2 regions of the Microbacterium sp. NPDC091662 genome follow, and region 1 is predicted to be linked to the other one. Evidence: riboswitches for the same ligand, from Rfam matches in the RefSeq annotation. Region 1 holds a riboswitch; the other holds the start of a gene.

What was found. A riboswitch is a leader RNA that binds a small molecule or an ion and turns the genes downstream of it on or off. The one in region 1 is predicted to bind thiamine pyrophosphate.
Region 2: linked by a shared signal. The riboswitch ahead of ACIQLD_RS09740 (ECF transporter S component) and the one ahead of thiM (hydroxyethylthiazole kinase) in region 1 are both predicted to bind thiamine pyrophosphate.

The regions. Positions count from the first base shown of each region.
Region 1 covers NZ_JBIVTM010000002.1:986,506-992,382, reverse strand. Annotated here, with positions in the region: gene ACIQLD_RS18095 (bifunctional hydroxymethylpyrimidine kinase/phosphomethylpyrimidine kinase) at 200-2,350, opposite strand; gene thiM (hydroxyethylthiazole kinase) at 2,347-3,195, opposite strand; TPP riboswitch at 3,186-3,280, opposite strand; gene ACIQLD_RS18085 (NAD-dependent epimerase/dehydratase family protein) at 3,287-4,249, opposite strand; gene ACIQLD_RS18080 (DUF402 domain-containing protein) at 4,295-5,023, opposite strand; gene pheT (phenylalanine--tRNA ligase subunit beta) at 5,099-5,877, opposite strand, start outside.
Region 2 covers NZ_JBIVTM010000001.1:1,982,800-1,988,676, forward strand. Annotated here, with positions in the region: gene ACIQLD_RS09730 (energy-coupling factor transporter transmembrane component T family protein) at 1-762, opposite strand, end outside; gene ACIQLD_RS09735 (ABC transporter ATP-binding protein) at 765-2,222, opposite strand; gene ACIQLD_RS09740 (ECF transporter S component) at 2,222-2,866, opposite strand; TPP riboswitch at 2,859-2,968, opposite strand; gene ACIQLD_RS09745 (D-alanyl-D-alanine carboxypeptidase) at 3,051-4,715, shown strand; gene ACIQLD_RS09750 (ABC transporter ATP-binding protein) at 4,797-5,877, opposite strand, start outside.

The DNA.
Region 1 (5,877 bases):
CGGGGACGGGGCCGGAGGCGGCGACACCGGCACTCGACCGCCGTGCGTGCACAGGCAGGAGGGCGGGGTCGCCTACAGTCGGCGGCCGCGGCGTCGGCGCACAGCGATGACGCTCGGAGCGAGCGTCGAAGAAGCGGTGGCGGCCGAAGGCATGTCGCGACAGTAGCGCGGCCTCGGCAGCCACCGCAAATCCGTTCCGTCATCTGAGACTCTGCGGACCCATCGGCGCGGCGAAGAAGGCGAGCTCGTGCGCGCTCGACACCACGAACGCCCGGCGCATGTGCGCGCGGGTTGCGGCGTCGGCCCGTGCCGCCGCTCCGGAGGCGTAGGCGATCGCCGTCTCGGTCGCCTCCTCGAACGCGGGGTCGGCGTACGTCGCGAGCCAGGAGGCGAAGGGATGATGCGGATCCCGCGCATACTCGCCGAACTCCCCGGCGTGCAGGCGTCGTCCGAGATCGGTGTAGAGCCAGAAACAGGGAAGGACGGCCGCGACGATCTCGGCGTAGTCGCCGCCGAACGCGACGGAGCGCAGGTGATCGAGGTATGCAGTGGTCGCCGGCCCCGGTTCGGCGGCGAATGTCGCCGCGCTCACCCCCCGAGCCGGCGTCAGCCATGACGCGTGCAGCTCGAGCTCGCCCACGATCGAGCCGTGCGCGGATTGCGCCCAGAAGCCCTGTTCGGCGGACGTCGGTGCGAGCCGGGCGGCCTCGGCGAGCACCCGGGCGTACTCGCGCAGATACAGCGCATCCTGCGCGAGATAGGACAGGAAGGGCCCCCGTTCCAGCGACCCCTCGGCGAGCGCCCGGATGAAAGGGAGCTCGTCGATCTCCGTGCGGATCTCCGCGATCTCCTGCCACCACTCTGCGGCGACGTCGTCCGCGGCCGGTCGGGTCTGCGCCGCCGCACGTTCCCGGAGTCCGGCGAAGTGGTCGACCGGCCCGTGCCCGCGCCCCACTCGCAGCGTGTCGCCTGCGCGCAGGGATTCACGGAGCCAGGCGCGTGCGGCGCGAACCGCATCGGCCGGCTCCTCTCCGCGGGCGAGAAGGGTGGCGAGCGCGGACGACAGCGAACAGCCGGTGCCGTGCGTGTTCCTGGTCGGGATCCGAGGCCCGGTGAACTCCTGGCGCGCCCCACGACGCGCGTCGACCAGCGCATCCGGAGCCGTGTCGCCGACGAGATGTCCTCCCTTGACCAGGACAGCCGCCCCCATCTCCGCCGACAGCCGCTCCGCCGCGGAGACCGCGTCCTCCCAGTCGGCGATGTCGCGGCCGGCCAGCACCGCCAGCTCGGCGAGGTTCGGGGTGACCAGGGTCGCGCGCACGAGGAGCTCGCGCAGGGCTCGTTCCGCATCTGCATCCAGCAATCGATCGCCGGAGGTCGCCACCATCACGGGATCGAGCACGACGACCGGCGGACGCACCTCGTCGAGCCAGGCCCCCACCACGCGGATGACCTCGGTGTCGGCGAGCATCCCGATCTTCACGGCGTCGATCACGATGTCGTCCGACACCGCATCCAACTGAGCGCGGAGGAAGTGCGCGGGCGGCACGTGCACGGCGCGCACGCCCTGCGTGTTCTGAACCGTCAGCGCGGTGAGGACCGCCATGCCGTATCCGCCGTTCGCGGCGATGGACTTGAGGTCGGCCTGGATGCCCGCTCCCCCGGACGGATCGCTGCCGGCGATGCTGAGCACCCTCGGCACGGCGCCGGCGAGCCAGCGCCGGCGGAACTCCCCCGCCGTGGCCCCGGGATCGTCGGCGGTGCACAGAACCGAGACGACGGCGAGCCCGGCCGCACCGGCTTCGCGAAGGGATTCCGTGTCATCGATGCCGACGCCGCCGATCGCCACGCACGGCAGTGGGCTGTTCCGCACGAAGTCACGGAAGCCGTCGATGCCGAGAGGTGCGGGATGATCGGGCTTGGTCGTGGTGGGCCGGATCACGCCGACACCCAGATAGTCGACGGTGCCTGCGGGCAGAGCGCCGACCGCGTCGAGATGTGCAGGAGTGTTCGCGGTGAGACCGATCAGCGCGTCGGGCCCGAGCACCTCACGCGCGCGCAGCACCGAGGCATCGCCCTGTCCCAGGTGCACGCCGTCGACCCGCGCACCCCGTTCCCTGGCCGCGACCGCGGCGTCCAGCCGGTCGTTCACGACGAGCAGCGCCCGGCCGTCGATCACCCGCGACAGCGCGATCAGCTGATCGACCGTCTCGGCGTCGGTCGCGGCCTTGTCGCGCAACTGCACGATGCGAACCCCGCCGTCGACCGCTCGGCGCACGGTCTCGACGACACCCCGATCCCCGCAGAGCGCCGCGTCCGTGACGAGGTAGAGCGAGAGATCGGCGTTCACCGGTCACCGCCTTCGACGCGTGCACCGGATCTGATGTCATCGGGTCCCACCGCAGCGAGCGCATCCAGCAAGGCGACGGCGAAGCTGCCCGGCCCCGCGGATACCGCAGCGGCGTGCTCGGCAGCGATCGTGTAGACGAGGCTCGCGGATGCCACGGCGGTGAGCGCATCATGCTCGGTCGCGCCGGCCGCTCCGAGGAAGGCGGCCATCACCGCACCGAGAGCGCATCCCCCGCCGGTCACGCGGGTCAGCAGCTCGTGACCGTTGGCCAGGCGCAGCACCCGTCGCCCGTCGGTGATGAGGTCGATCGGCCCCGACACCGCGACCACCGCGCCCGTGACACGAGCGAGCGACGAGGCGGCATCGGCTGCGGACTCCGTGCTGTCGGTGGCGTCCACCCCGCGTCCCCCCACGCTGAGCCCGGCAAGGGCGAGGATCTCGGAGGCGTTGCCGCGGATCGCCGTCGGCCGTTGCGAGGCGAGCTGGTGTGCGAGAGCGGTGCGCACGGGGAGCACGCCGATCGCCACGGGGTCGAGCACCCAGGGTGTACCGGATGCGGCGGCGCCGGCAACCGCCTCCAGACTCGCCGCCTGCTGCTCTGGCGTGGGGGTCCCCAGGTTGATCAGCACTCCGGAGGCGACTCCGGCGAACATCCCCGCCTCATCGACGATGTCGACCATCGCGGGGGCGGCCCCCAGCGCCAACAGTACGTTGGCGGTGAATCCCGTGACGACCGCATTGGTGATGCAGTGCGTCAACGGGGGCGTCTCGCGCAGCACCTCCAGCAGGGTCGCGGCGGAACCCGCGAGGTCGGGGGTGGAATCTGGACGCAGAAGATCGCTCATCGCGACATCCCTTCGCTAGTACGAACTAGATCAGGTTCGACGGGTCTGTTCTCAGCCGCGGATTGCGGCACCCCGTGTCACTGCTCGCAGTCTAGCGATCGGCCAGCAGCGCCCGCTCCTCCGCCCGTGTGAGTCCTGCGCGGCGTTCCCGGTCGATGCCGCGTGCCCGTTCGTCGGCCATGACACGCTCGATCGTGTCCGTGAGCGGACGAAGTCGTCCCCCGCTCGCGTGGAATGCGCTGTTCGAGCGGGTCATGAAGCCGCTCATGCCGATCGGAAGCCACAAGGGCAGGGACCGCGGTCCCGCCCAGTACTCGACATCGTGCGCACGGAGCCATCCCTCGTCCGCGACCGCCACGGAGCCGGTGTGACCAGCCGCGAGCCGAACCGCACCCAGCACATCGGCGAGGGGGTGCTCATCGCCCACGCCGTTGACGGCGCCGGTGCGTGTGGTCGCGACGATGAACGCCGCGAGATCGTCGACATCGACGACCTGCGCGCTCCTTCCCGCGAGCGGCGGCAGCAGCACGGCTTCCGTGCCTGCGCGTGCGAACGCCGCGGCCCAGTACCCGAACCGGTCGCTGGGGTCACCGTCACCCACGATGAGCCCAGGGCGCACGATGAAGCCGCGGTCTCCGAGCCGCGTGACAGCGTCTTCAGCTGCCGCCTTCTGCGCGCCGTAGTCGTACTCGTCGCCCGGGCTCGCGGCCGGATGTCGCGGAGCCGCCTCGTCCGCTCCGACCGTCTCGTCGTCGGAGTACACCGAGACGGACGACACGTACGTCCAACGCCCCGCCCGATCGCCGAGCAGGTCGACCGCTCGCTCGACCTGCACCGCGTGGGACGAGACGTCCACGACGTGATCCCAGTCCTGCCGCGCGAGGTCGGTGTAGACGTCGGCATCCTCTCGATCGCCTCGCACGAGCACGGCACCCGCAGGGGTCGGGCGGGAGCCACGGGCGAGACACGTGACTGCGGCGCCTTCATCGACCCATCGCCGGGCGATGCGCCCGGAGAGCCAGCCCGTACCGCCGAGGATCAGAACATCCGTCATGAGTCCATGTCATCAGGTGGCGGAGGCCGCGGGAAGCTCTTCCGCTCAGAGCAGAGTGGTGCGCGGGCTCAACCGGTCCAGGCCTGCGAGCACCGGAACGGTCCATGCGGGGTCGGGCCGCCAACGCACCCATTCCGAATCGAAAGGCCAGTCATCGGATTCGAACGAGGCGATCGCCGCATCCGCGTGCCGCTCGATCTGCGCGGCCTGCTCGGGACTGAGCCGCCCCTGCTGGATCGCGGCGACGACCTCGTCCTCGTCTTTGAGATGGATCCCGCCCTCCGGATCGATCTCGACGTCGAGGATGTGGTCGGACGAATAGGTGTCGTGATCGGTGCGACGATGCGCGTTCTCGAGATTCACATACCAGCCGGCGAAGGACCAGTCCGGGCCTGTGGTGTCGCTCCAGAACAACCAGACCGACCACGGCAGCCCGGCGGGGGCGATGCACAGCACCCCGTTGCCCCTCCACGGCTCGACGATGCGCGTCCGCGGCTCGAGCCAACGCCGATCGAGCGGCACCTGGCGCACGCGCTGTCCGTCGGCAGACCCCGGGGCCTCCTGCAGCGTTCCGGGTGCGAGCCAGGCCACGAGTCCCCGCTCGTCGTCGCGCACCACGCGCATCGGGGAGATCCTGGAGGGCTCCCCCGGCTGCCATCCCGGTTTCCGATAGTGCCAGTCGATCTGCGCACCGGGCTCGAGGAATGGTCCCTCCCCGAGCGGCCGCGAGTCATCCGGGACGGCGGCCGGAGTGCCCTGGGGGAGGATTCTCATCCCGCCACGGTACTCCGGCACCGACCGGATTCCTCTGAGCGACGACACGGTTCGCCCCGCGCCGCCCTCCCGCACTCAGTCGCGCAGAGCGGCTCCGAAGCGCTGCGCGGCGACCTCGACACCGGCGAGCTTGGCCTCGGTGGCCTCGGCCGCTGTGAGCGTGCGGTCGTCGGCACGGAAGCGCAAGGCGAACGTCAGGCTCTTCGAGCCTTCCGGCACGCCTTCCCCGCGATAGTCGTCGACGAGACGCACCGATTCCAGCAGCGCACCGGCACCCTCGGCGAGAGCCGCCTGCACATCCGCGGCGGGAACCTCTGCCGGCAGCGTGAGCGAGACGTCCTGCGTGGCAGCGGGGAACGTCGACAGCGACGCAGCGACGACGCGACCACCGGCGAGCGACAGGATGCGATCGAGATCGAGCTCGAACACGGTCGCACGCCCTGGAAGGTCGGCGCCCTCCGCCACGGCGGGATGCAGCTCGCCGACGTAGCCGACCTCTTCACCCGCGACCCGGAGCGATCCGGTGCGTCCGGGGTGGAGGGCAGCGCGCTCGGCCTGCACCACGTCGATGTCGACGCCGACCGCCGCCGCGATCACGCGGACCGCATCAAGTGCCTCGACGAGACCTGCGGCCTCGGCGGGGCGGCCGGGCTGACGCGGCGCGACATGGCCGGTGAGCAGCGCGGAGATGAACCGGTGCTGTGGCGGGATTGATGCGTTCAAGGCGGCGAGCGTCTCATCGGACGGGCGCTCACCCAGCGGCGGCACCTCTTCCGTGCCGTACTCGACGCCCGGCTCGGGCAGGAACACGACACCGGTCTCGAAGATCGCGAGGTCGGTAAGCCCGCGCGAGA
Region 2 (5,877 bases), on a different contig from region 1:
GTTCCACTGTCCGGTGGCAACGGCCGCAGCGATCGCGACGCCGGAGATCGCGGCCCCGACGGCGAGGAGACCCCACTCCGCCGCGCCGAAGCGCGATTCGCGTGCCCAGGTGCGCGGACCGGGTGCGCCGAACCCGCGTGCTTCCATGGCGGTGGCGAGCTTGGCTCCGCGGCGGATCGACAGCACGAGCAGAGCGAAGGCCATGCCGAGAAATCGTCGGATGCGCCCGCGATCGGCGACGCCCCTGGCCCGGCGTGCGAGTTCGAGCGCTCGCCAATCGTCGAGGAAGAGGCCCACCATCCGGAGTCCGGCGAGCGCACCGAGCACGAACCGGGCCGGCAGCCGCAGGATCTGACCGAGACCGTCGGCAAGGTCGGTCGGGTCGACGGTGATGAACAGCACGACAGACGGCAGCGCGATCGCCAGCACGCGCAGCATCGTCGCGAGCGCGAGCGCGAGCGACCCCTCGCTGATGCGCAGCACGAACCAGTCCACGTAGACCACACCGCTGGTCTCGCCGTACAGCGCGATGGTCAGACCGGTCAGAGGCGCCGCGAGCCACACCGGCCAGGTACGCACCCAGAACTCGCGCCAGCCGATTCCGGCGAACAGGAACAGCACGAACTCGAGCACGAGGGCGACGGACGCCGACACCGGATCGAGTGTCAGGATCAGGGGCACCGCGATCAGTGCGCTCACCCCGAGCTTGGCGACCGGATTGACGCGGGCGATCGCCCCGGTGCGCGCGCGCGTGTCGAGCATGGTCACGCCGGACCCCCGAGCTCGAAGCGGGCGGCGTGCAGGGCCCGCGCGACCTCACCGTCGTGGGTGATCGTGACGACCGCGGAGCCTTCGTCACGAAGCGCCGCGAGCATCGCGACGAGCTCCGCCCAGGTGCGGGAGTCCTGCCCGAACGTCGGTTCATCGAGCATGAGCACGCGTGGCCGCGTCGCGATCGCGGCGGCGACCGTGAGACGGCGCTTCTCACCACCGGAGAGCGTGTACGGATTCGCGGCGGCGAGCGGCGTGAGCCGAAGCCTGGCGAGCAGCTCTTCGCTCCGGGCCGCGATCTCGTCCTCCGTCATGCCGAGGGCCCGCGGTCCTACTGCGAGCTCATCGCGCACGGTCTTCGCGAGCAGCTGGTGCTCGGGCTCCTGGAACACCATTCCTATTCGGGTCAGCAGATCGCGGGAGGTCCAGCGGATCGGCGACGGACCGGCACCGTCGGCGAGGGCGCTGGATGCGACGACCTCGCCTCTGGAGGGGACGAGGAGTCCGGCGAGGGTGAGACCGAGCGTGGACTTTCCCGTACCGTTGGGCCCGGTGATCGCGAGGGCCTCGCCCGCGTGCACCTCCAGATCGATGCCTGTCGCGACCGGATTGCCCTTGACCCGGGCGACGGAGAGCTCCCGTGCCGACAGCAGCGTCTCCCCCGCACGGCTCGCGGGGGGCGACGGCATCCGCGGAGGCCACCCCGGCACCCAGACGCCGTCCGTCGCGAGCCGGGATCCCTCACGCTGCAGCACCTCGCGCGGAGGGCCGTCGGCGACCACGCCCCCCGCACCGATCACGATCACACGAGTGATGAGCGGCAGCCAGACATCGAGGCGATGTTCCACGACGACGAGCGTCGCGGGCTGGGCCTCCAGCATCCGCTCCACCGCATCGCGAACCTCGATCACCCCCGCGGGGTCGAGATTCGCTGTCGGCTCGTCGAGCAGCACCAGACCCGGCCGCATCGCCAGCATCCCGGCGAGAGCGAGGCGCTGCTTCTGGCCACCGGAGAGGGCCTTGGTGGGGTGATCGAGCGGCACGTCGAGGCCCACCGCGTCCAGCGCCGCCGCGACACGCGTCCAGATCTCGGTCCGCGGCACTCCGAGGTTCTCGCAACCGAACGCGACGTCGTCGCCGGCCCGCGCCAGGATGACCTGCGAATCGGGGTCCTGGAGCACGAGCCCGGAACGGCCGCGCGTCGCCACGGCCGAAGCACCGTCGACGAGCAGGTCTCCCGCGCTCTCACCCTCTTCCTCACCGCCGAGCACGCCCGCGAGGCCGTGCAGCAACGTGGACTTGCCCGCGCCCGACGCGCCGAGCACCAGCACCCGCTCACCGGGCTCGATGCGGAATGAGACGTCGCGCAGAGCCCAGGCGATGCGACTTGCGTGACGCCACCCCCAGCCGCGCGCCTCGACGGCGGCCGGGACTGTCTGATCGACCGACATCAGACGCGGACGCGCGCCTCGCGCCCGGAGCCGAACCGATCGAGCGCACCCGTGGCGGCGATTCCGCGCGCCAGCACCCACGACAGCGCACCCGCGATGACGGCGCCCGAGATGACGGTGCTGACCAAGTAGATGATCGTGAAGGCGGGGCCGGAACCTGCGTACCAGAGCACGAGATTGTTGATACCGCCGGCAAGGGCGGCGCCCGCACCGGCGAGGATGGCGACCGGAAGCGACCAGCGACGGTAGAAGAAGAGCAGGAAGACCAGCTCGGCGCCGAGCCCCTGCACGAGACCGGCCTCGAGGGTGAGGAACCCGCCCCACTGGTTGCCGATGAGCGCCGAGACCACGGCCGCGAGCAGCTCGACGTAGATCGCCGCCCCCGCCTTGCGGATGATGAGTCCACCGAGCACGCCGGCGAAGAGCCACGGGCCGTCGAGGAGACCCTGGATGCCGGGAAGCAGGGGCTCGAGCAGGGCCTTCGGTCCGAGGTAGCCGACGTTCCAGGCCAAGAAGATCAGACCGGCGGCGACACCGATGACGCTGGCGACGACGATGTCGACGATCCGCCAGCGCAGATAGCTCCGGCCCGGGGTGTTCCCTGCCGTCTTCGCTGCGGCGGATGTGGACGTGGGCGTACTCATCTGAACTCCTCCCTGCGCTGGCATGACCCAGATCAGGTTCGACGGTCGAAGCGCGATTCGCTCCCTCTCAGCCCGGCTCGCCGGACTCCCGTGGTTGTGCTGAAGATCCTACCCGCTGGCGACACCCGCGTGGCGACAGTGCCGTGCGCCGCGGAACTCGCCCGGGATTGGGTACCGTAAACGAGTGACCGCTTCAGATCCCGCCGACGAGGCGACGGGCGTCGTCAGCGACGACGGCCCGGCGACCGCCGCCCCCTCCGGACCAGTCGATACTGCGACGGGCGGATCGGTGCTGACGGCCGAGCAGACATCGACGCACGCGCCGGAATCGATCGTCGCACCGGAGCCCGTGATCGCACCGGAACCGGTGCTCACCCCCGAACCGGCCGCTCCCCCTCTGACGAAGCCGCCGTTCGTCCCCCGCGAGCGTGTGACCCCTGAGACCTCCGACGAAGCCCTCGCGCTGCTGGATTCGACCGCACCCCAGTGGGCGGACGACACCGCCCCGGCCACAGCCCTGACCTGGGTGGACACCACGGCGGTCGCCGCGCACACCTCTGTCGCGACTCTCGATGAGACGTCGGAAGCCGAGCGCTCGAACGGCCTGCTGCGTGACGCCCGCCTTCGACCGGCCATCGCCCGTCCCGGCATCCTGGTCCCGCTCGCCACGCTGGTCGGCCTCGTCGCCGCGTACGCCGGGACCACGTTGCTGTGGCCGCTGCACGAGGTGCCACCCACGGTGCAGTCCGTCGAGTTCACGACCACTCCCGCTGCCGCCGCCACCGTCACCTGGCCGACCGAAGGTGCCGGCGCCGTCGGCATCGCGGGCATGACCACTGCGGCGTCCGTGCCCGACGCCGTGAGCATCGCCAGCATCACCAAGGTCGTGAGCAGCCTGATGGTGCTCGACCGCATGCCGCTGGCGGTCGGCGAGCAAGGGCCCGAGTTCTCCTTCACCCGCGCCGACAGCGTGAAGTACTGGGACTACCGGCGCAGCGACCAGTCCGCCCTCGACGTGCCGATCGGCGGCGTGCTGACGGAGTATCAGTTGCTGCAGGGAACCCTCATGGGGTCCGCGAACAACTACATCGACCGCCTCGCGACCGAGATTTGGGGTTCCGACCGCGAGTTCGCTCGGGCCGCCGAGGTGTGGCTGCGCGAACGTGGCCTCACCGGCATCACCGTCGTGACGCCGTCGGGCTTCGACGAGCGCAACGTGGCCACCCCCGAGGCACTGGTCACGCTCGGCGAGCGCGCGATGCAGAACCCGGTTTTCGCCGAGATCGTCGGCACCAAGTCGGTCGATCTGCCGGGCGCCGGCACGGTCGTCAACACGAACGGGATGCTCGACGATCCCGGCGTCGTCGGCATCAAGACCGGCACGCTCGTCGGCTGGAATCTGCTCACCGCCAAAGACGTGGTCATCGGCGACACAACCGTGCATCTCTTCGCCGCGGCGCTGAACCAGGCCGGCAACGAGCAGCGACTCGCTCTCACCCGTTCCCTGTTCACCGAAGCGGAAGCGGCGCTGGAGGCTCAGGCGCCCGCCGTAGCGAAGGACACCGTGGTCGGTCGGGTCACGACCCCCTGGGGCGAGAAGGTCGATGTCATCACCGAGTCGGACGCCGAGGTGGTGCTGTGGAACGGCGCGACCGCCACAGCCGCTGCGGCCTTCGACCTCGGCGACGCACGCGAGCAGGACGACGCGGTGGGCACACTGACCACGACCGGCCCGCTCAACACCGTCACGACGCCGCTGGTGCTGGCCGAAGATGTCGAGGGCCCGAGTCCCTGGTGGCGTCTGACCCACCCGCTCGAGTTGCTCGGCATCACCGCCGACCGCTCCTGACGCCCTCCGCGCCGACGCACACACGAGGACGCCCCACCCCGAGCGAGCGGGGTGGGGCGTCTTCGTGCGCGATGCCGGAGATCAGGAACGGTGGCCGGAACCGTCCGCCCCGTCTTCCAGCAGCGCCTGGGCTGCCGCCGTCTCGGCTGCGGGCACCTGAGCGCCCGCGGAGGCGCCGGCGACAGCGGCCGCAGCCTCCGCCCCCGTGCCTTCGGCATTGTTCGCATCGCCCGTCACGACGACGGGCGTCGTCCCGGTGAGAGCATCCTCGGCATCGATGTCGGTCGCCGCCTGTTCGAACTGCGACTGGTACAGACGCCAGTAAGCGCCCTGCGCGGCGATGAGCTCGTCGTGCGTGCCCTTCTCCACGATGTCACCGTGCTCCATCACCAGGATGAGGTCGGCGTCGCGGATGGTCGACAGGCGGTGCGCGATCACGAACGACGTGCGTCCTTCGCGAAGCGCGGCCATCGCGTGCTGCAGCAGCAGCTCGGTGCGGGTGTCGACCGCTGACGTGGCCTCATCGAGGATGAGGATCGACGGCTGCGCGACGAACGCGCGCGCGATGGTGATGAGCTGACGCTCACCCGCCGAGACGTTCGCGGCGTCTTCGTCGAGCACCGTGTCATAACCCTCGGGAAGGGCATGCACGAAGCGGTCGACGTAGGTCGCCTTCGCAGCGGCGAGAACCTCGTCATCGGTCGCGGTGGAGCGGCCGTAACGGATGTTCTCGCGGATGCTGCCGGCGAACAGCCACGGATCCTGGAGCACCATGCCGGTGCGAGAACGCAGTTCGTCGCGGGTCACCTCGGCGATGTCCTGCCCGTCGAGCGTGATGCGCCCGCCGCTGAGCTCGTAGAAGCGCATGATCAGGTTGACCAGCGTCGTCTTGCCCGCACCGGTCGGGCCGACGATGGCGACGGTCTGCCCCGGCTCCACCCGGAACGACAGGTCCCGGATGAGCGGACGCTCGGGCGTGTACGAGAACGCGACGTTCTCGAACTCGATGACGCCCTTGCCCTCGACCAGCTCGGGAGCGTCGGCGTCGTCCGCCTCCTGCTCGTCGGCGTCGAGCAGTTCGAAGACCCGCTCGGCGGAGGCCGTGCCCGACTGCACGACGGCGGCCATGCCACCCAGCTCGGAAAGCGGCTGCGTGAACTGC